Regions from separate parts of the Shewanella sp. HL-SH2 genome, predicted to be linked through region 3. Evidence: predicted binding sites of a transcription regulator. Region 3 holds the regulator's gene; each other region holds the start of a gene.
The links. The regulator sigma-54, encoded in region 3, starts transcription at its own class of promoters, with help from an activator protein. The targets are predictions, from matches to a motif close to GTTGGCACGNNNNTNGNNT.
Positions count from the first base shown of each region.

Region 1: a site for sigma-54 is predicted at 2,528-2,546, ahead of ACRWP9_RS18740 (TorF family putative porin). Genes of this name have one in related genera too.
Region 2: a site for sigma-54 is predicted at 2,783-2,801, ahead of ACRWP9_RS14000 (DUF3192 domain-containing protein). Genes of this name have one in related genera too.
Region 4: a site for sigma-54 is predicted at 3,190-3,208, ahead of fliE (flagellar hook-basal body complex protein FliE). Genes of this name have one in related genera too.

Region 1 is NZ_CP195035.1:4,257,326-4,262,582, reverse strand. It holds gene ACRWP9_RS18750 (PDC sensor domain-containing protein) at 147-1,109, shown strand; gene ACRWP9_RS18745 (PA3496 family putative envelope integrity protein) at 1,213-1,389, opposite strand; gene ACRWP9_RS18740 (TorF family putative porin) at 1,734-2,420, opposite strand; gene ACRWP9_RS18735 (HU family DNA-binding protein) at 2,752-3,024, opposite strand; gene ACRWP9_RS18730 (response regulator) at 3,148-3,945, opposite strand; gene ACRWP9_RS18725 (hypothetical protein) at 4,048-4,443, opposite strand; gene ACRWP9_RS18720 (DUF4240 domain-containing protein) at 4,510-5,019, shown strand; gene ACRWP9_RS18715 (hypothetical protein) at 5,144-5,257, opposite strand, start outside.
Region 2 is NZ_CP195035.1:3,217,282-3,222,538, forward strand. It holds gene ACRWP9_RS13985 (Mpo1-like protein) at 953-1,273, opposite strand; gene ACRWP9_RS13990 (GNAT family N-acetyltransferase) at 1,287-1,913, opposite strand; gene ACRWP9_RS13995 (DUF2789 domain-containing protein) at 2,068-2,310, shown strand; gene ACRWP9_RS14000 (DUF3192 domain-containing protein) at 2,337-2,711, opposite strand; gene ACRWP9_RS14005 (hypothetical protein) at 2,891-3,241, shown strand; gene ACRWP9_RS14010 (Zn-ribbon-containing protein) at 3,241-4,014, shown strand; gene syd (SecY-interacting protein) at 4,020-4,670, opposite strand; gene queF (NADPH-dependent 7-cyano-7-deazaguanine reductase QueF) at 4,725-5,257, shown strand, end outside.
Region 3 is NZ_CP195035.1:1,066,994-1,072,250, reverse strand. It holds gene kdsC (3-deoxy-manno-octulosonate-8-phosphatase KdsC) at 1-171, shown strand, start outside; gene lptC (LPS export ABC transporter periplasmic protein LptC) at 168-728, shown strand; gene lptA (lipopolysaccharide transport periplasmic protein LptA) at 715-1,302, shown strand; gene lptB (LPS export ABC transporter ATP-binding protein) at 1,299-2,030, shown strand; gene ACRWP9_RS04690 (RNA polymerase factor sigma-54) at 2,191-3,684, shown strand; gene hpf (ribosome hibernation promoting factor) at 3,711-3,998, shown strand; gene ptsN (PTS IIA-like nitrogen regulatory protein PtsN) at 4,001-4,444, shown strand; gene rapZ (RNase adapter RapZ) at 4,441-5,257, shown strand, end outside.
Region 4 is NZ_CP195035.1:1,945,947-1,951,203, forward strand. It holds gene ACRWP9_RS08470 (sigma-54 dependent transcriptional regulator) at 1-454, shown strand, start outside; gene ACRWP9_RS08475 (sensor histidine kinase) at 575-1,753, shown strand; gene ACRWP9_RS08480 (sigma-54-dependent transcriptional regulator) at 1,746-3,092, shown strand; gene fliE (flagellar hook-basal body complex protein FliE) at 3,265-3,618, shown strand; gene fliF (flagellar basal-body MS-ring/collar protein FliF) at 3,683-5,257, shown strand, end outside.

The DNA of each region.
Region 1 (5,257 bases), 1.2 Mb from region 3:
TTTCATCTGCCATGGATTATATCGGTGCAATTGCACTGGTTTATGACCTAAACAAGATGTGTTTATTACTAAGGTTATGAATTTATTATAGTAATTAGTTGGCACAATCACTGCTTTAACCTCTTATGGTAAAGAGGGAGTGATATATGGCTGCAATGAGTTTTTTAAGTGTTATCGAACGTTATCATGAGCATGAATCGGTTATTCATGAATTATTGGATTCCATTTTATTAGGATTAAGTGACGCATCTATATTTCAGAACCCGACCTCAGATAAGGTGTTTAATGAGCTAGCTAGAAGTTACCCTTTTGTGCAATTGCTGTATCTACTTGATGAAAATGGCACTCAAGTGAGCGACAACCTTGTGGTGTCTAAAGGCAAAGTTAAATTATCTGATAAAGGGCGCGATACCGACAGAAGCCATCGTCCCTATTTTACTGGTTTAGCCGAGCAAGACAGTACTCGCTATATTACTAGCCCATATTTATCGAATACGGGTGGAGGCCTGTGTGTAAGCGCCTCAAGACAGCTGTTAAATGCTAATAGTCAGCGCGTCATTGTAGTGGTTGATATTAATCTTACTCAGTTGATTGAGTTTATGATGGGTGACAGCGCAAGACGTAAAATGACGCCAATATTTAAAGCCGTATATAGTTTTATTGTGCTGGGGCTGTTCGTCTTGGTGAGTGTATTAATGTGGACGGTAGTGTCTGATATTTATCGCTTGCTGTCTGAGCCGGCGCAAAATGATCCGTTACTGCCTTTTGGTATTATTATTTTTCTGACCCTCGCATTGGCGATTTTTGATTTGGGTAAAACGATTTTGGAAGAAGAAGTGCTAATGCATAAAGATATATTTCGTCATAGTTCAACACGGCGGACTATAACGCGTTTTATTTCCACCATCTTAATCGCAATTTCGATAGAAGCTTTGCTAACTATGTTCAAAGCTTCTTTAGGAGAGAAACAATATATTGAGCCGGCCATCATGATGATGTTAGCTGTAGTTGGCTTGTTAGTTGGGCTAGGTATTTATGTTTATTTAGGGGCTAGGGCGGAGCAATTGTTGACTCAAAATCAGCAACAAAAGTTTAATCGCTTATCTTAAAAGTTTAGTTTATTTACCGCTATTAAAAAACAAACCATCGTATTAACGGCTTAGTGACAGCGGTTGTAACGATGGTTTTTTTATTTGTGTGATGATTATATGACTAAAAGAAGTCGTCATCACCAATGGCTTTTCTAAGTTGTGCTTGTTCAAGAAAATCTTCTAAACGCCTTTTGACTTGACGTTTATGTTGCAAATTTTCGGCTCCTTTAGCACTTCTTGGTGAAGTCATCGCTTCAATTTCTGTATCGTCAGGCACTCTTTCAGTGATATTAGCCATAATAAAACCCTCATAACCAATGGTAAACAACAGTACTAAACCAATGAGCTCTTTCTAACCAAAAAATTATCCTTAGAAAAGCAAAATATATTGTTCAAGCTGAACAGTTTTTTTTACCTTCACGATTTGAGCTTAGCAGTTATTTTCCGGCAAGCTAGTTGAGCGATATAAAAGAGGGAAAGTACACGGCTTTTTATTTGAAGATTGACGAACATTGGAATCGTCATTATTAGGGTAAGGTTTAAAAATAAAAACGCCACCCTAAGGTAGCGTTAACGCAACTTAACATGCCAATGAAAATTGCTTACCTACTAGATTAGCAAACAATTCACATTGTTGTACTGCTATAGATCAAAGCCGTATGAATAACCTAAAACGACTTTTGCATCGTCATCTGCTAAATCTGTGTTAGAAACCATGAAAGATACTGTGCCCACATCTGTGTCAGCGCTCAGTGACACGTTGTAATCAGAATAGGTTTCGCTAAATAGGTCTTTAACGACATCACCCTGTGAATAGCCATAATGAACGCCTAAGCTGACTTTCTCTGTTAAAGGGAAGCTGGCATTAGCTTGTAAGTAACTCCAATCAGTTTCGCTGTCAGCGCCAGAAACCCCAGAATCAGCATTGACCACTTTTGAATAACCTAATTCTAGCCATTTCCAACCTAATACAAATGAAACTTCACCAAAATCATAGCTGCTATCAGCATCAGGGTAGGCGTAATATAAATAGCTTACGTCGTAAGTGAAATCTTCAGCAAACTCTCCAGCATAGCCTGCATAAAAGTCCGCTTCATAGGTTGCTGCATCACCAAAGTCGACATTTGATGCCCAAGTGCCAGCATAAAAACCAGACTCGTGTGCGTAATCAAGACCACCCTGCACAGCAACCGCATCATCTGTCTGGGTGACTCCGCGCCATAAGTAGTTAGACGTTGCGCCAATATTAGCGGATACTTCGGCAAAAGCTGTGCTGCTGAGTAATAGTGTGCTTGATAACGCAACTGCTTGTAATAGTGATTTTTTCATCATCTTCCCTCAAAGTTTTATTATGCATTTAACACTGTGTATGTCAGGACTTTAAAACTTCATATATCGAGACAGAGTGTTAAATGTTGGTTTATCTACTCTGAGTTAAGCGAAGGTTGTGCCAATGTTTAAATATCATATATATCAACTAATTATTAAAATTTGAACACGTTAAAAGCCTATTGGTTGCTTTGTAATGGTGCGGCATTGCACTTGGGTTGTGCAGTAAGCTGATCTGGCGATGTTAATTTGAGGATTGCCCGATTTGACAGAAATAGGGCATAAAAAAACCTCCGAAAGGAGGCTTTTAAAAATAACAGTTAACTTATTTTTAGTTAACGCTATCTTTTAACGTTTTACCAGCTTTGAACTTAGGTACAGTTGCAGCGGCAATTTGAATTTCTTTACCAGTTTGCGGGTTGCGACCAGTACGTGCAGCACGTTGTGAGGTTTCAAATGATCCAAAACCAACGATAGAAATTTTTTCGCCATTTTTCATCGCTTCAGTTACCGCTGCTTCAAATGATTTTAATGCACGGCCAGCTTCTGCTTTAGTTAGATCTGCGTTTTCAGCAATTTTTGCAATCAGTTCACTTTTGTTCATATTGATATTCTCTGCTTTCCATAGAAATGTTTTTAAAAACGTGGTTAACATGCCATAAGCGTTGACGCTTTAAAAGTATTTTGTCCGATAAAAGGGTAAAAAGACTGTCAAATACCCACTATGCTACTCTTCAAGCAGTTGATATAAGATCCGTTTGACTAAATTAGGTTCAAAAGGCTTATCACAAAGGGCATTAACCCCAGCACTGGATACGTTACTTAAATGGGTGTCATTAGCCTCCGACGATACCATTAAAATAGGAATGTGTGACTGTTGGCTTTCATTACGAATATATTGCGTTAGCGCTAATCCATCAACACTGGGCATGTTGTAATCGGTAATCACTAAATCATACATATTATGCTGCATTAGATTAATAGCCTGCTGACCATCTTCTGCTTCAGTAATAATTTTAATCCCTAAATTACCAATGGTCCGTTTAATCACGTTACGTGCTAAACGACTATCATCAACGACCAACACTCTCAGATTATGCACATCAAAATGGCTCAAATCTAATTCGTCATTACTGATTAAATCTATGGTTGAGTTTAATGCGCGAGCCAAATGATCTGAATTGAAAGGCTTAGGTAAAATGGCAACCACACCTGACTGTCTAAAAATTTCAAGTTGCTCGCGGCGGCATTCACTCGATACCAACATAAACTGAATGTCTTGGTATTCTGGTTTTTGCTTGATATACGCGAGTAAATCCGTTGCTTCGCCGTCAGGAAAGTGTAACGCGCTAGTAATTAAGTCAGGCTTATGACGAGCTATAATCGCTTTGGCATCTTCAAGAGTTGTAGCGGTTTGAATGCTAACAACGCCTTCTTGCTGTAATCGAGACATAATTATTTTTCGTTGAGTCTCAGAAGGCTCAAGCAATAAAATAGATAATTCGCTAGGGGATAAACTGTGCATTTATTGAACTCTTATTATTTTGTACCACTAGATAGACTATAGCATAGACATATAAGTAGATTACTATCAAATACGTCCTCGACAATCAGTTTCAAGTGGTCTTTAAATGCCAATATTATTTAAATACTGACGCGCTTTATGGTTTAGTGCTGCCCACCACTGCAGAGTGACCAGACTTATAGCAGCGCTTGCCACTATCCAAATAGGAATGATTTGGCCATTAAATTCAATTTTCACGTCCTCGGGAGTGATTTGATACGCGATTAACGCAGTAGTTCCCATTGCAATTAACACTAATGTTTGCAGCCCTAGGTGAAAAAAGAGCACTATTTTAGCCCATTTCGCGCGGATCAATAGACCCACTAATACGGGTAAAACACCAAGGGTTAATATGTCAAAAGTCGCATATTGAGTTGCACGCCAAAGGGCGATAATAGTAAATAAACTGTATAAAGCAATCAGTAATATAATGCCCAAGGGGCGCTTAACCTGTGTCATTTTGTTCACTTGGTTTGATGTATTTAGGATAGAATATCGCAATTTAATGGATATTGGGAAAGTTCAATGACTGAAACACAATTTTGGCAACTGGTCACCCGCACCCATGCAGACCAGTCTTCTGAACAAATCGTACAGCAATTACAGCAGTCACTAGATCCTTTAGATGATGAGTCATTAAAAGCATTTGATAAAATGTTTGGTCAGCAATTGCGCCGAAGTTATCAGTGGGCTATTTGGGGCGCAGCTTATATTGTGACGGGCTGTGATTCTGATTATGCTTTTACTGAGTTTCGTTGTTTTATTTTGTCATTAGGGCAAGAGTGGTATGACAAAATTATTGCCCAACCGGATAGCTTAGGTGATTTGGCGCAATGGCCATTAAAAGATAATTATGCTTATCCGTTTATTGAAGATTACGATTTAGTTGCGGGTCAGTTATATGAAAACCGTAATGAAGATGAATTACCGTTTGTACCTTCAGGCAATAATACGCCTGTGGGGAAAAAGTTTTCGACTAAGCCTAAAGTGTTAAAACAGACTTACCCTAAATTAACTGCGCGATTCCCATTTTAACTCAGACTGTTTGAGGTTTAAACATGGCCTAAATGAGTCGCCCCACACCCCATAAGTGAAATTGCCCTGACAAGTCAGGGCAATTTAGATGCGTATTGAGAGTCGCTTTATGTTGGATTCGCGGCTACTTTATACAAGTAGATGTCTCATTATCATAAGATAAATCATATTGTTGACAAATTTTAGCAACATACTGGCTTTCTGCTTTGGCTACTTGTTGAGTAAGTTTTTGTTCTAA
Region 2 (5,257 bases), 2.2 Mb from region 3:
ATAAAACGAGTTTTTTATCCTTTGTTACAGCTTCGTTGTCTTCCATAACAACACATCCATTGTATAAGCATCCTGCCTAATCACATTTCCAATGTCGCGCTTTCCTTAGCTGCAGTAATAATAGTGGAAATCATTTAACCATAATAGGCTTAAACATATCCGCAACAAAAAACAAACAAGGCCACAAAACACATAAAATAAAAAACTCTTTTAATATCAATGGCAAAAATTAAAAATGTAAGTAGTCTATTATAATTAAAACCTATTAGGCTTACATGCTTTGTGAGATATATCTCACAAGGACGGTAGAGTTAAGCCATCAACAATAGCTTAGGGAAATGACTTACAGCCAATAAAAAGGCACAACCTAAAAAGGTTGTGCCCATTTAACACTGTCGTTAGCCATCCTGCTAAATTTGTGCTCCCTGCTCCATCCTTGCGATTCGCTATCCTAGCGGCTCCCTGTTCCTTTTATCTCAACATTCCTTTACTAATGTAAGTTGAGTTCAATCCATTGTTCAGTCATCCATGGCTGAAAATTCAAATCCGTTGAATCGTCCCTGTGCATCCTGCAATCCTATCCTTGATTCCTTGTGTTAGCTTACGCTTCCACTCATCCTTGTTTCGGCTATCCATTTACCGAGCTCATGCCCATAATCCTTGAGCGTGTCCTTGTTTCATCCCTGAAGTTCAAAATGGTGAGGTCATATTATTGCTCTTCCTGAGCAAACCTAGTGACCTCATTCACTTGATGTAACTATTGTATCTCGAACGGCCTGCATTGAAACACATCGCACCAACACAACTAAAAAGATATCCCCAACAAAAAACAAAGGTAAATCGTAAGGTATTGATATATATTTAAATAAATATTAATGATTGATTTTGTACTACAGCAAAACCTAATAACACCTACACAACTGTAGGATAAGGCTTACAAAATACTGGGCACTTAAAGCTTAGCAATCAACTTTGATAACACTCTTTTTAACATTTGCCCGTACATTACCCAATCTCCAAGTAAGCTATATAGAGGGTAAGTGAAAGTAGCTGGACGATTCTTCTCAAACATAAAGTGTCCAATCCAAGCAAAACCATAACCAATCACCGGCAACCAAACTAATTGCCACCATTGCTGGTTAATAAAAGTATTGATTAGCAAAACAACAATAATGGTGCTGCCAAGGTAATGCAGTCGCCTACATACTAAGTCTTGGTGCTGAGATAAATAGAATGGGTAAAACTCTTTAAACGTTTTATATTGTTTACTCATCATCGCTTACCATTCATTTTGCATAAAATAAGATTTCACCTTCAACCTCACCAATCGTTACACTGGCTATGCTTTTAAATCCCTGGTGACTAAACGCCTTATTATGAACTGGGTTGTTAACAAATACGCCAATGCCATCAAGTTGAGGCTGTTCATCACACCAACTCAACACAGCTTGAATTAATTTAGCCCCATTACCCTTGCGCTGCTCATTCGGTGTTAGCGCAATAAACTGCAATATTCCGCATTTATCAGAGGGTAAGTGTGTTAATAAACAGGTTTCTTTTTCCATTAATCCCTGGGTAGACTTCCAACCAGTGCCTAACACCATTTTCAAACGCCAATGCCAGTAGCGTGATTGACCAATCGGAATTTGCTGAGTAATAACACAAGCCACCCCAATGAGTCGCTCACCATCAAACCAGCCAATTAAAGGTTGTTCTTGCTGCCAAAGCTCATTTAATTCTTCACGAATAGCTGCACGTAACTTTTGTTCATACATACTATTATCTTGGTTGCCAAATACCTTTAAAAAGAATGGGTCATCGTGATACGCGTTATAAATAATAGAGGCTGCTACACGTAAGTCTTCAGCCGTTAGATACACTGCTTTAAATTGTTCCAAGGTTTTGTTATCCATTATTGTTCCTTGACTATTTTACGTTCAACATTAACTTAGCAAGTTAACAAGTTTGAAACAATCACCAATTAAAGCTGGATAATAAATTATAACCACAGTGGGTTTGCAATTAGCGGCTACGGCAGTAATACTGGTTAAAATCAAAGGAGCTAAAATGGATACCACTAAAACAGATCTGAACCATTTATTTATGCAACTAGGCTTAGCTTATGGGGAAAAGGAAGTGACTGCATTTATTGCTAGTCACCAAATAGATGACCATACATTATTGATAGATGCGCCCTTTTGGAATTTGGCCCAAAAAACCTTCTTCAAAGAAGCACTAAATCAAGACGCCCAATGGTCAGAGGTGATAGACCAATTGGACGTTATGCTAAGATCGACACATACTAGCTAGACATTAGCGGTCAGCCTAGAGCAAACTTAAATTTGTTTGTAGGCTGTATCGCCCCAGCCTACTAACTCGCTATTTTTAAATACAATAGGTGTGCATTCATCTTTGGTTGTTTTACCATCGCCTTTCGCCCATTGGGTACGATAAAATAATACTTTAACCTGTTCTTTATCTGCCTGGTTCACAAATGCCTCACTAAAGTCTGAGGTGCCCATAATCACTTGCACTTGATCTAAGGTCATTCCTAACGACAGTTTTGTTAAACTATCGCGGTTTTTTTCTTGTTGTACTTCCCAATAGTCGTGACTTTTTCCAGACTCATGATCACCCACATTTAATACACAGCCACTTAAGCCTAAAGATATAGCGGTAATTAGCGCTGCGCCCATTAATTTTGATTTCATGTTATTTCCTTTTTGTTAGAATAAATAGCTATTGAGTAAGTTAACACTTACAGTTCAATTAACATTCCTTAATGCTATTTTCATGCCAAAACGTATGCTATTGATTTTATATAAATTAATATCAAAATAATAATAAAGTAGTATTTCTCACTACTAAAAAACAAGGATTTTCACCACTTATGAGTCCAATTGAACACGTTATCGCGGCAGCTAAAGCCATCGCCATCAATGGACATACTCCCAGCGTTGCCTTAATTAAAGGCCGTGTAGGCAAAGTACCTATGCCATTAATTGTTCAAGGGCTTCAGCAATTTAAAGCAATACCTAAATCTGAATGGCAAGGTATTGCTGATTTTGTGCCGACGGAAGAATCAGAAAATAAACCGCAAAACAACATCAGCTTGATCGAAGTGGCAGAACAGCAACACAAGATGCAGCAACAAATTAATCAACTAATGGCGCGTATCACACAACTTGAACAACAACTCGAGCAGCAAGCTGAACAACCTTTAGCACAAAAGGCACCATAATGTTTGTTATTGAATTACGCTTTGAACCTTTTGCTGATACCACTATCTCCAGTGCCGAAAAAGCCATTAATCACTATTTAGAAGCTCTACGTGCCAACGGCCAAATACTGGGCAGAGAATTTGCAGTGGCGTTTAACGATGGCGAATTTAAAGCGCGTTTGATGCTGCCAGAAAAAACCAGCTTAGCAAAACGCCATAACAGCCCCTGGGTCAAATCAGCGATAAATGGATTAACTGAAGCTAAATTGCTTGCACCAAGGGAAAAGTTTATTGGTCAGGACATTAATTCAGAGGTCAGTAACACTGAACCGGCTAGTTGGCAGCTGCTTTACACCAGTTATGTACATATGTGTTCGCCATTAAGAAGCGGAGATAACTTACTGCCAATTCCGCTTTATCAGATCCCCGCAACCTTTAATGGTGATCATAAGCGCATCATCAAATGGCAAAGTGAATGGCAAGCATGTGATGAGTTACAAATGGCTGCTGCAACCAAAGCAGAATTTGCTGCACTTGAAGAAATAAGTACAGTCACTAGCGACCTGTTCAGGCGAGGCCGTGATTTATGCGGCAGAATAGAATACCTCACCCAAATTCCAACCTACTACTACTTGTATCGCGTCGGGGGTGAAAGCTTACTCGCTGAGCAAAGCCGAACTTGCCCTAAGTGCAACCGTGCTGAGTGGAAACTAGATGAGCCGTTATTAGATATGTTTCACTTCCGCTGTGAAGACTGCCGCATCATCTCAAACCTGTCATGGGATCATCAATAAACTGTTTATTTTTTACGTAACAGATATTGCCACATCAATTTAATACGTTGCCAAATACCCGGATGCTGCCACTCGGTATCATCCGGGGTATCGGGTTTAATTGGCGGCGTAATTCTTGGCGAAAGTTGATCAATAAAAGCACTCAATGAATCAGCTAACTTTTGTTTAGGCCTATCACCCGGTATTTCAATCCAAACACCACCGGTTTCATTATCAACTGTCAGCATTTGATCGCCATCGCCTAACACTCCAATAAACCAGGTCGGCTCTTGTTTAAGCTTTTTTTTCATCATTAAATGGCCAATCATGTTTTGCTGCAGATATTCAAAATCTTGTTGATTCCACGCCTGCAGTAACTCGCCTTCACCCCAGGTAGAGGTAAACATTAATGGTGCGCTATAGAATTGACCATAATATTGATTAATATCATCATGCAGTGAGAGTTCTAACGCATGCTCAACATTACTAAAGTCTGCTGATGTTTTACGTTTAAAAGGTTTAAAATATACTGCATGATCACTGTTCTGCTCGAACTGACCTTGAATACAAGCAGAGTCTTCACCCATAGGGTAATATCGCGGTAATTCCGACAGTGCATCTTGATATGCGAGCAGATACTTATTTATAAAATTTTCAAGTGCGGTTGAACAAGACACTGGTGCTTCTCGTAGTTTATAATAAAGCGATATTTTGACATGGAAACCGATTAGATGACACACAATCACGATCCTTATAGTGATGCAGAAGCACTCAAAGGCTTAACGTTAGGCCAAACAACCGAGTATCAAGCTGAGTATGATGTATCACTGCTGCAAGGGGTCCCGCGTAAACTGAACCGAAACGCTATTGAATTAACTAATGAATTACCTTTTCATGGCACAGATATCTGGACAGCTTATGAATTATCTTGGCTAAACAGCAAAGGTAAGCCAATGGTTGCCATCGCTGAAGTCAGCCTAGATATAAACAGTGTTAATTTAATCGAATCTAAGTCATTCAAGTTGTACTTAAACAGCTTTAATCAAACAAAATTCGACAGTGTTACCGCTGTAGAGCAAATATTACAAAAAGACTTAGCAAACTGCGCCCAGGGTGATGTGGTTGTTAAAGTGATTGAGCCTAAACACTTTAATCTAGAACGAATCGTTGAACTGCCAGGTACCTGTATTGATGATCTGGACATTGAAGTCGACAATTATGACTTTAACTCTGACTTGTTGTTGGGCAGTGGCTCTGAAGAAAA
Region 3 (5,257 bases):
ATGAAAGTAGTGGGACTTGCTGTCAGCGTGGCCGATGGACATCCTTACGTGAAACAACATTGCCATATGATAACCACCATTAAAGGTGGTAATGGTGCCTTAAGAGAACTCACTGATTTGTTGTTATTAAGCCAAAATAAATTTGAAAGTGCCCATGGTATGAGCATATGAATCGAACCACACTGGCTATTTGTGCATTTTTTGGCTTAGCCTTGGTATTGTATTGGCAAGTACAAGTCAAACGTAACCAAATGGCGTTAATTAAAGATCCTAGAATTGAGCGACCTGATTTTGTGGCTGACAATCTTCGCACGACAGAATTTAATAAACTCGGGTTTATTGACAGCAAAGTTAGCGCCGAGCATATGGAACATTTCACCAGCACAAATACCACTTCATTTACTGCGCCTGTACTACTTCTTTACCCTGAAAATGGTAAAGCGCAGTGGCAAATAACAGCTAAAAATGCGACCTTAGATCAACATTCAAATGAAGTCAGTTTACATAACGATGTAGTAATTGATGCCATTGATATTGAAGAACCATTACAATCACTTGAAACTCAACAAGTCACCTTTAATTTAAACACTATGATAGGTCGTTCTGAAGAGTCAGTTACCATTAAAGGTAATGGTTTTATTATTCAAGGCTTAGGGCTATTTGCCGATCTCAATGCAGAACAAATTACCTTACTCAGCCAGGTAGAAGGGACATATGAACCACATTAAGTTTTTAACCACATTGCTCGGTAAAAGCAGTGTTATTTGCACTTTAGCGATTAGTGTATTGGCAGGCAACGCCGTAGCTAAAGAAGGCGATTTGAAGCAAGAGCTTAAAATTGCAGCCGTAAGTCAACGAGCAGACGTTAAAAATAATCAAATTATTTTTAACGGCCCAGTAAAAATTACCCAAGGCTCGATCAATATCGAAGCCGATGAACTGCGGGCATTTTCAGCTGAAAACGGCCAGACTAAAACGCTCATTGCGACCGGTAACCCTGCTACATTTTCACAAGAACTTGATGATGGTCGCATAGGTACAGCAAGCGCCAATGAAATTCGTTATGACTTAGCAACAACTGGACTGTTATTAACAGGTAACGCTAAGCTAGATCAAGCAGGCAGTAAAGTGACGGGTAACGTGATCCGTTACAATATCAATGCTCAGGAACTTATCGCTGAAAGTACCGGTAAAGGTGAAGATCGTGTTATTACCATTATTCAACCGGAAAATTTCCAAAATGATGAGTCACCAGCACAAAAATTACCTGAAATCCCGTTAAAAAAGCAAGGTAACCAATGACCCAAATTACCTTAACAGCTGAGAATTTAGCTAAAAGCTATAAAAGTCGTCAAGTGGTTAAAAGTGTCAGCTTAACTGTAAAAACAGGCCAAATTGTCGGACTACTTGGTCCCAATGGCGCAGGTAAAACGACCACGTTTTATATGGTTGTTGGTTTAGTCAAAAGTGACCATGGCCGCATTTTAATTGATGACGATGACTTAACTGCTGACCCAATGCATTTACGTGCGCGAAAAGGTATTGGCTATTTACCACAAGAAGCCAGTATTTTTAGAAAACTCAGTGTGCACGATAATATTATGGCCGTGTTGCAAACCCGAAAATCGATGACTTCGGATGAGCGAATTCAGGAACTGGAGCATCTTTTAGAAGAATTCCATATTACCCATATTCGCGATAGCTTAGGCATGTCGCTATCTGGTGGTGAAAGACGACGGGTAGAAATTGCACGCGCTTTAGCAGCCAATCCTAAATTTATATTGTTAGATGAGCCCTTTGCGGGTGTTGACCCTATTTCAGTGATTGATATTAAGAAAATTATTCTGCAACTCAAACACCGTGGCCTAGGCGTATTAATTACTGATCATAATGTCCGTGAAACACTTGATGTGTGTGAGCGGGCATATATTGTTAGCCAGGGGAATTTGATTGCCGAAGGCACCCCAACTGAAGTACTCAACAATCAGCAAGTTCGAGCAGTATACTTAGGCGAACAATTCAAGCTATAGTTAATCTAAATAGGATCTGAAGCACTTGCTTGGCAAAATGTTTCTGGCGACTAAGCTAATTGATCGTGTATAGGTAAAGTAAAACCATTTGTTAAAAAATTGCGACTATCACTCACTTTAATCAGTGTAGAAAGCCGAATTCTTCTAGGGATCAGCAGTAATGAAAGCTTCACTCCAACTTAAAATGGGTCAGCACCTCACTATGACCCCACAGCTGCAACAAGCTATACGTTTGCTGCAGTTATCATCTTTGGAGTTACAGCAAGAAATTCAACAAGTATTAGATTCCAATCCTTTGCTTGAAATGGAAGATGAATTTTCAGCACTTAGCAACAAAAATGATAACTCCAAAGACCTATCAGAAACTGACTTCAATGAAGTAAGCGCACCTGTAGTCGAAAAAGACACTTCAAATGTCGACACCGCAGAGTCAATGACTAAAGAGCAAATGTCTGAAGACTTGCCAATGGACACTACCTGGGATGAAGTGTACAGCGCCTCCCCAATGGCAAGCCCTGGTTCGGGTTCTGGCAGCATGCCAAATGATGACATGCCCTTCCAAGGTGAAACATCCGAAGGATTATACGAGCATTTAGAATGGCAAAAAAATCTAACCCCTTTTTCTGAAACAGACCTCGCTATTGCCACAGCCATTATTGATGCCATTGATGACACAGGTTATCTCACCCAAAGTACTGAAGATATTTTAGAAGCTATGGGCGATGATTCTGTCGAATTAGACGAAGTCGAAGCGGTACTAAAACGTATACAACATTTCGACCCTCTGGGTGTCGCCTCACGTAGCTTAAGTGAATGTTTATTGATTCAACTTGTTCAGTTTGCACCAGACACGCCCCATATTGATAATGCCAGAATGTTAATCAAAGATTATTTAGATTTGATTGCTGGACGTGATTTTCGCACACTCATGCGCAAAACTAAGCTAAAAGAAGATGAGCTGCGCGAAGCAATTGAATTAATTCAATCTTTAAATCCACGTCCTGGCACGATGATCACCCCACCGGATGATGAATATGTTATCCCAGACGTGTCAGTGACCAAAAAGAATGGCCGTTGGGTGGTTGAATTGAACCCTGATAACATGCCAAAAATAGGTATTAATCAACAATATGCCGCCATGGCAAAAAGCAGTAAGAGTTCAACAGACACTCAATTTATTCGAGGTCACTTACAAGAAGCCAAATGGTTTATCAAAAGCTTAGAAAGCCGCAGCGACACCCTGCTTAAAGTATCCAATTGTATTGTGCAATTTCAGCAAGGTTTTTTTGAGTACGGTGCTGAAGCCATGAAGCCTATGGTGTTGAATGACATAGCTGAAGCTGTCGAAATGCATGAGTCCACTATTTCGCGTGTCACCACACAAAAGTATATGCACACACCGCGCGGACTGTTCGAACTTAAGTATTTTTTCTCTAGCCATGTCAGTACTGATGATGGCGGAGAATGTTCGTCTACAGCAATTAGAGCTTTTATTAAAAAGCTGGTTGCTGCTGAAAACCAGAAAAAACCACTAAGCGACAGTAAAATGGCAGATCTTCTGGCAGAACAAGGGATTAATGTTGCACGTCGTACCATAGCGAAATACCGCGAAGCGATGATGATCCCTCCCTCAAACCAACGTAAGAGTTTATAATCTACCTAGGCAATTGGAGGATAAATATGCAAATCACCTTAACGGGTCATCATATTGAAATTACTGAATCACTAAGAGAATATGTCACAAGTAAGTTTACAAAACTTGAACGACATTTCGATCAGATCAATAATGTCCACGTAGTATTAAATGTCGAAAAGCAACAACAGATAGCTGAAGCAAAAGTCAGCTTGAATGGAGCTGAGGTATTTGCGACATCTGAACATGCTGACATGTATCACGCTATAGACGCCCTGATTGATAAACTCGATCGTCAGGTCATTAAACACAAAGAGAAATTAACTAAGCATTAATGATGGAACTTAGTACCATCCTGCAGCCGGAATGCACCTCCTGTGCCACACCGGGCAGTAAGAAAAAGGTACTGGAGCTTATCAGTGATTTAGCTGCAGCCCAGTACCCATCCCTCTCTTCACAAGAGATTTTTGAAAGCCTAGTGGCTAGAGAAAAAATGGGTAGCACAGGAATAGGCTCTGGCATTGCAATCCCGCATGGTCGTTTAACGTCCATCGTTCGCCCTATCGCGGTTTTTATAAAGTGCGAAGAAGCGATTTCATTTGATGCTATCGACAAACAACCAGTGGATCTCTTATTTGCATTACTGGTGCCAGCAGACCAGTGTCAGCAACATCTCAGTACCCTATCCTCAATGGCTGAAAAGTTATCGGATAAACATATTCTTAAGCAGTTACGAAAAGCAAGTAACTCAACTGAACTCTATCAGGTTATCACAGCATGAAATTAGTCATTGTATCCGGTCGTTCGGGCTCAGGTAAATCTGTCGCACTTAGGGTACTAGAAGACCTAGGTTACTATTGCGTTGATAACTTACCACTGCCCTTAATTGGACGGCTATTAGAACAGCTTAGAAACACCAATGAACTGGTGGCTATAAGTGTTGATGTTCGAAATATAGAAGAGCAAGGTAAAGTATTACAGCAGCAGCTAGCGTGGTTATCTGAGGATACGGAAGTCATAAGCTTTTTTTTACAGGCAAGTGATGAGGCACTACTAAAACGTTACAGTGAAACCCGACGACTACATCCTTTATCGAAAAAGAATATGTCCCTACAAGATGCGATTCAATTTGAAGGTGAGCTACTAGCGCCTATTTCTGAATACGTGGACCATTTTATCGATACATCTAAGCTAAATATTTATCAACTTAGTGATCAAGTACGTGAAATTTTAATGGGCAGTGTTGATAAAGAGTTAGTGATCAATTTTGAGTCATTTGGTTTTAAATATGGTATGCCCGCCGAAGCCGATTTTATGTTTGATGTACGCTTTTTACCTAACCCACATTGGGAAATAGAATTACGCCCCTTTACTGGATTAGATGAACCGGTACAGGAGTTTCTTGGCCAGCAACCGCTGGTAAATAAATTCATTTGGCAAATAGAAAACCTATTTGAAACATGGATGCCCCACTTAGAGCGCAATAACCGCAGCTACCTAACCATAGCTATTGGTTGTACTGGTGGCCAGCATCGTTCAGTTTATATCGCCGACCAGCTTGCTAAACGTTTTTCAAGTGGTAAAAAACATGTTG
Region 4 (5,257 bases), 880 kb from region 3:
CCGAGGTAAAGTGAGGTTTACCCAGCGTGCTATCGAGTCATTAAAAGAACATACTTGGTCTGGAAACGTTCGCGAATTATCTAATTTAGTCGAGAGATTGACTATTTTATTTCCTGGTGGATTAGTTGATGTGAACGATTTGCCCAACAAATATCGCTATATTGACGTACCAGAATACTGTGTTGAGATAAGTGAGGAGCAATTAGAGCGTGATGCATTAGCGTCTATTTTTAATGATGATGAGCCCATTGAACTCCCTGACACACGCTTTCCAACAGAGTTACCGCCTGAAGGCGTCAACCTTAAAGATTTATTGGCAGAGCTTGAAATAGATATGATCCGTCAGGCGTTAGAATTACAGGATAATGTGGTTGCTAGAGCCGCTGAAATGTTGGGCATTCGTCGCACTACCTTGGTAGAAAAAATGCGAAAATACGGTATGGGTAAAGAATAGTAACCTTTATACACTGTGTATATTAACTGATAAAGCATACCCTCCAAAGGTGTGCTTTTTTGTGTTTTGGCATACTAAATGCAGTAACTCGTTAAATGTCGTTCTTTTGACGGAGTCACTATGCTAATTGCACACGCTGTAACCCAGCAAAAATCAACAGATTTTCAGCAAACTCAATATTCGCTGCAACAATCTGCTGTAGCTTCTTTGCGAGTGGACACCTCAGCAGAATACCTTCATGACAGTAAATTGACCCGAAGTCAGTTTGCCCATGTGAAAGAGGCTGCCAATATGTCAAATCAAATGGCGCATATTCTTCAGGCACTACCGTCTGGTGTCGTTATTATTAACGGTGATGGTGTGGTGACACTCGCTAACCCTATGGCGGCTGAGCTGCTTGGCCGACCGCTTCAGGGGTTACGTTGGTTTGATATTATTAATCGCGCTTTTTCACCCCAAGATGATGATGGCCACGAAGTGTCATTGAAAAATGGACGTCGAGTTAAGTTGGCTATTACGCCATTAACCCCAGAACCCGGTCAGTTGATTGTATTAACTGATCTAACTGAAACGCGTTTACTACAAAAAAACTTATCCCATTTACAGCGTTTATCGGCGCTTGGCAAAATGGTGGCAACTTTAGCTCATCAAATTCGTACGCCACTATCAGCCGCACTACTTTACGCCTCAAATTTAGGTAACACTAAACTAGCAGAGCCTTCTAGAACTCGCTTTCAATCAAAACTGGTTGATCGTTTAAATGAGTTAGAGCGTCAAGTAAACGATATGCTTTTGATGGCCAAAGGACGTCAAGATGCGAAAGCGGATAACGTAGCAGTATCTGATATTATCAATATTGTTATGGCTAATTGTGAAGTGATTGCCAACAAAAAATCCTGTGAGATATTCCAGCAATGCTCAACCGATGCCAGTTTATATGCTAATCGGGATGCGTTAAGTTCTGCGGTGAATAATTTAGTGATGAATAGTATCGAGGCCGGTGCAACCAAAATTAAAATTTGCGCCACGGAAGCTGAAGGTAGTGTCATTATTGATGTGATTGATAATGGTAAAGGACTAGACCCTCAAATGCAGCAACAAGTGCTCGAGCCTTTTTTTACCACTAAAGCACAGGGCACTGGGTTAGGGTTAGCTGTTGTGCAATCTGTGGTGCGTAACCATGGTGGTAACATTCAATTATCATGTAAATCGCAAATGGGTTGTCAGGTGCGATTAAGTTTTCCGATGTCTAAAGATTCGGTATTTAACAGTCAGTCGCAGGAGGGTAATCATGTCTGAAGCAAAACTATTACTCGTTGAAGATGATGCTGATTTACGTGAAGCATTACTTGATACATTATTGTTGGCGCATTATGAATGTGTTGATGTTAGCTGTGCAGAAGATGCGATTATAGCGTTAAAAGCACAACATTTTGACTTAGTCATCAGCGATGTCCAAATGGAAGGTATTGGTGGCTTAGGTCTGCTGACCTATTTGCAGCAAGCTCAGCCCAAATTACCGCTATTGTTGATGACAGCTTATGCCACTATTGATAGTGCGGTTAGTGCCATTAAGTTGGGAGCTGTAGACTATCTAGCTAAACCTTTTGCGCCTGAAGTTTTGCTTAATCAGGTATCAAGATATTTGCCGCAGAAACAAAATACTAACCAACCTATTGTTGCCGATGAAAAAAGTCTCGCGTTGTTAGGGTTAGCCCAACGTGTGGCGATATCAGATGCTTCAGTGATGATTTTAGGTCCCAGCGGTTCTGGTAAAGAAGTGCTAGCGCGCTATATTCATCATCATAGCAGTCGTAAAGATGCGCCTTTTATTGCCATCAATTGTGCTGCTATCCCTGAAAATATGCTGGAAGCGACCCTATTTGGGTATGAGAAGGGGGCGTTTACAGGCGCATACCAAGCATGTCCAGGAAAATTTGAGCAGGCCCAAGGTGGCACTTTGCTGCTCGATGAAATCTCTGAAATGGAGCTGGGGTTGCAAGCAAAGCTGTTGCGTGTTTTACAAGAACGCGAAGTGGAACGATTAGGTGGTCGTAAAACGATTAAACTTGATGTGCGTGTACTAGCTACATCAAATCGTGATTTAAAAGCCATTATCAGTTCAGGCGAATTTAGAGAAGATCTATATTATCGGATCAATGTATTTCCATTAACTTGGCCAGCACTTTATCAGCGTCCTGCCGATATTTTACCTTTAGCCAGACATTTGCTGGTTAAACATGCTAAAGCATTTAATATTACACCAGTTCCTACTTTAGGAGAGGTAGCCACCAGACGGTTATTAGCCCATCGTTGGCCTGGTAATGTTCGTGAGCTGGATAATGTGATTCAAAGGGCGCTTATTTTAAGTAATGGTGGCGAAATAAGCGGGCAAGATATTATTATTGATTCGGCAGATGTGGCTTTACACACAGATATTGACAGTATCGAAAAGCCTGCTGAAGTTGAAGGTCTTGGCGGTGAGTTGCAAGCGCAAGAGCATGTGATTATTCTTGAAACCCTAAATCAATGTCATGGTAGTCGAAAACTTGTCGCTGAAAAATTAGGTATAAGTGCACGCACGCTGCGTTATAAAATGGCTAAAATGCGTGATGCGGGAATTCAATTGCCCGCATAGCTGGTTTTTGTCTGTCTGACGAGCATTCCGTACTTGTTTTATAGCTTTCTTTACCAAAGCTACGCATTAACGCGTAGCTTTTTGCTTTACTGTTAATCTTGGCATTCAAATTGCTTTATCCCTACTAAGACAGTTAAATATCGTCAAATATTCGACGAATGGGAGTTTCAGCATGCAGATCAACGCCAATCCATTACTTCAAGAAATGCAGTCACTTCGTGGTGAAATTGCACCTTCCAGCCGTTCGAATATGGGGTCGGGTATTAGCCCTAACCTAATCCAGCAAGTGAATAACACCTCAGGTTCAGACTTTGGCCAGTTGTTATCCCAAGCTGTCGGTCATGTGAGTGGTTTACAGAAATCATCTTCAAGTTTAGCGACTCGTCTTGATATGGGGGATTCAACTGTGACCTTATCTGACACCGTCATTGCGCGCGAAAAATCAGGCGTAGCATTTGAAGCGACTGTGCAAGTCAGAAATAAACTGGTAGAAGCTTATAAAGAAATCATGAGTATGCCGGTATAACTTGCATCACAAAGACGTTATTAAAGCAGTATAAAAGTAGGGGCATATTGTGAGCACAGACATAATGGTAGGTTCAGATGCGGCAGTTGATGCCGGTATTCAGCAAGAGAATAAGTCTGGCTTGTTGAGCAATGTGGGCGGGGCAGACATGATGCGTCAAATCACTATGATTTTGGCGTTGGCAGTGTGTTTAGCCCTAGCTGTTTTTATTATGATGTGGGCACAGGAGCCTGAGTATCGTCCATTGGGTAAAATGGAAACAGCTGAAATGATCCAGGTACTGGATGTACTTGATAAAAATAATATTAAATACCAAATCAGTGTTGATGTTGTTAAGGTTCCTGAAGATCAATACCAAGACGTTAAACTGCTGTTAAGTCGTGCTGGAGTCGAGAGTAGTGCCAAAAATGATGACTACTTAAGCCAGGATAGTGGCTTTGGGGTGAGTCAGCGTATGGAGCAAGCGCGATTAAAGCACAGCCAAGAGTTAAATCTTGCCCGTGCTATTGAAGAATTAAAAAGTATTAGCCGTGCCAAAGTTATTCTTGCACTGCCTAAAGAGAATGTTTTTGCCCGTAACGCATCTAAGCCAAGTGCTACAGTTGTAGTCAATGTGCGTCGAGGCGGCCTAGGCCAAGAAGAAGTCGACGCTATTGTTGATATCGTAGGCTCCGCGGTACAAGGTCTTGAACCTTCGCGCGTGACAGTAACAGATTCTAATGGACGCTTATTAAATTCGGGCAGTCAAGATGGAGTATCAGCACGTGCCCGTCGTGAACTTGAGTTAGTGCAACAAAAAGAAGCAGAATACCGTAAAAAGATAGATTCAATTCTTATGCCTATCCTTGGTCCTGAAAACTACACCTCTCAGGTTGATGTCAGTATGGATTTTACTGCGATAGAGCAAACCTCAAAACGCTATGATCCTGATTTACCTGCATTGAGCAGTGAGATGACTATTGAAAGTAAATCATCTGGTGGAAGTGTAGGCGGAATACCTGGTGCATTAACCAATCAACCTCCCATGGAGTCTGATATTCCTACTGAAGCTGGGGGCGGTGGGTCAGCATCATCAAAATCATCGGATACTCATCGAGAAGCTACCCGTAACTTTGATTATGACACGACAATTAGTCATACCCGCCAGCAAGTAGGGCAAGTTCGTCGGGTGAGTGTGTCTGTGGCAATCGACTTTAAACCAGGAGAGGCGGGTGAAGATGGCCAAGTTAGCCGGGTTGCGCGTACGGAACAAGAGTTAACTAACATTCGTCGGTTGCTGGAAGGTGCAGTAGGCTTTAGTAGCCAACGTGGTGATGCGCTTGAAGTGGTAACTGTGCCGTTTATGGATCAGCTATTAGAAGAACTCCCCGCGCCAGATATGTGGGAAGAACCTTGGTTTTGGCGTGCAATTAAACTGGTGCTAGGTGCATTAGTGGTCTTAGTTCTTATTCTTACGGTAGTGCGCCCTATGCTTAAGCGCCTTGTTAACCCTGATGGTGTTAATATGCCGGATGATGTTCGTTTGGGGCATGAACTTGCTGAAATTGAAGATCAATATGCTGCAGATACGCTAGGTATGCTAAATACCAAAGATGCTGAATACAGCTATGCTGATGATGGTTCAATTCTTATTCCGAAT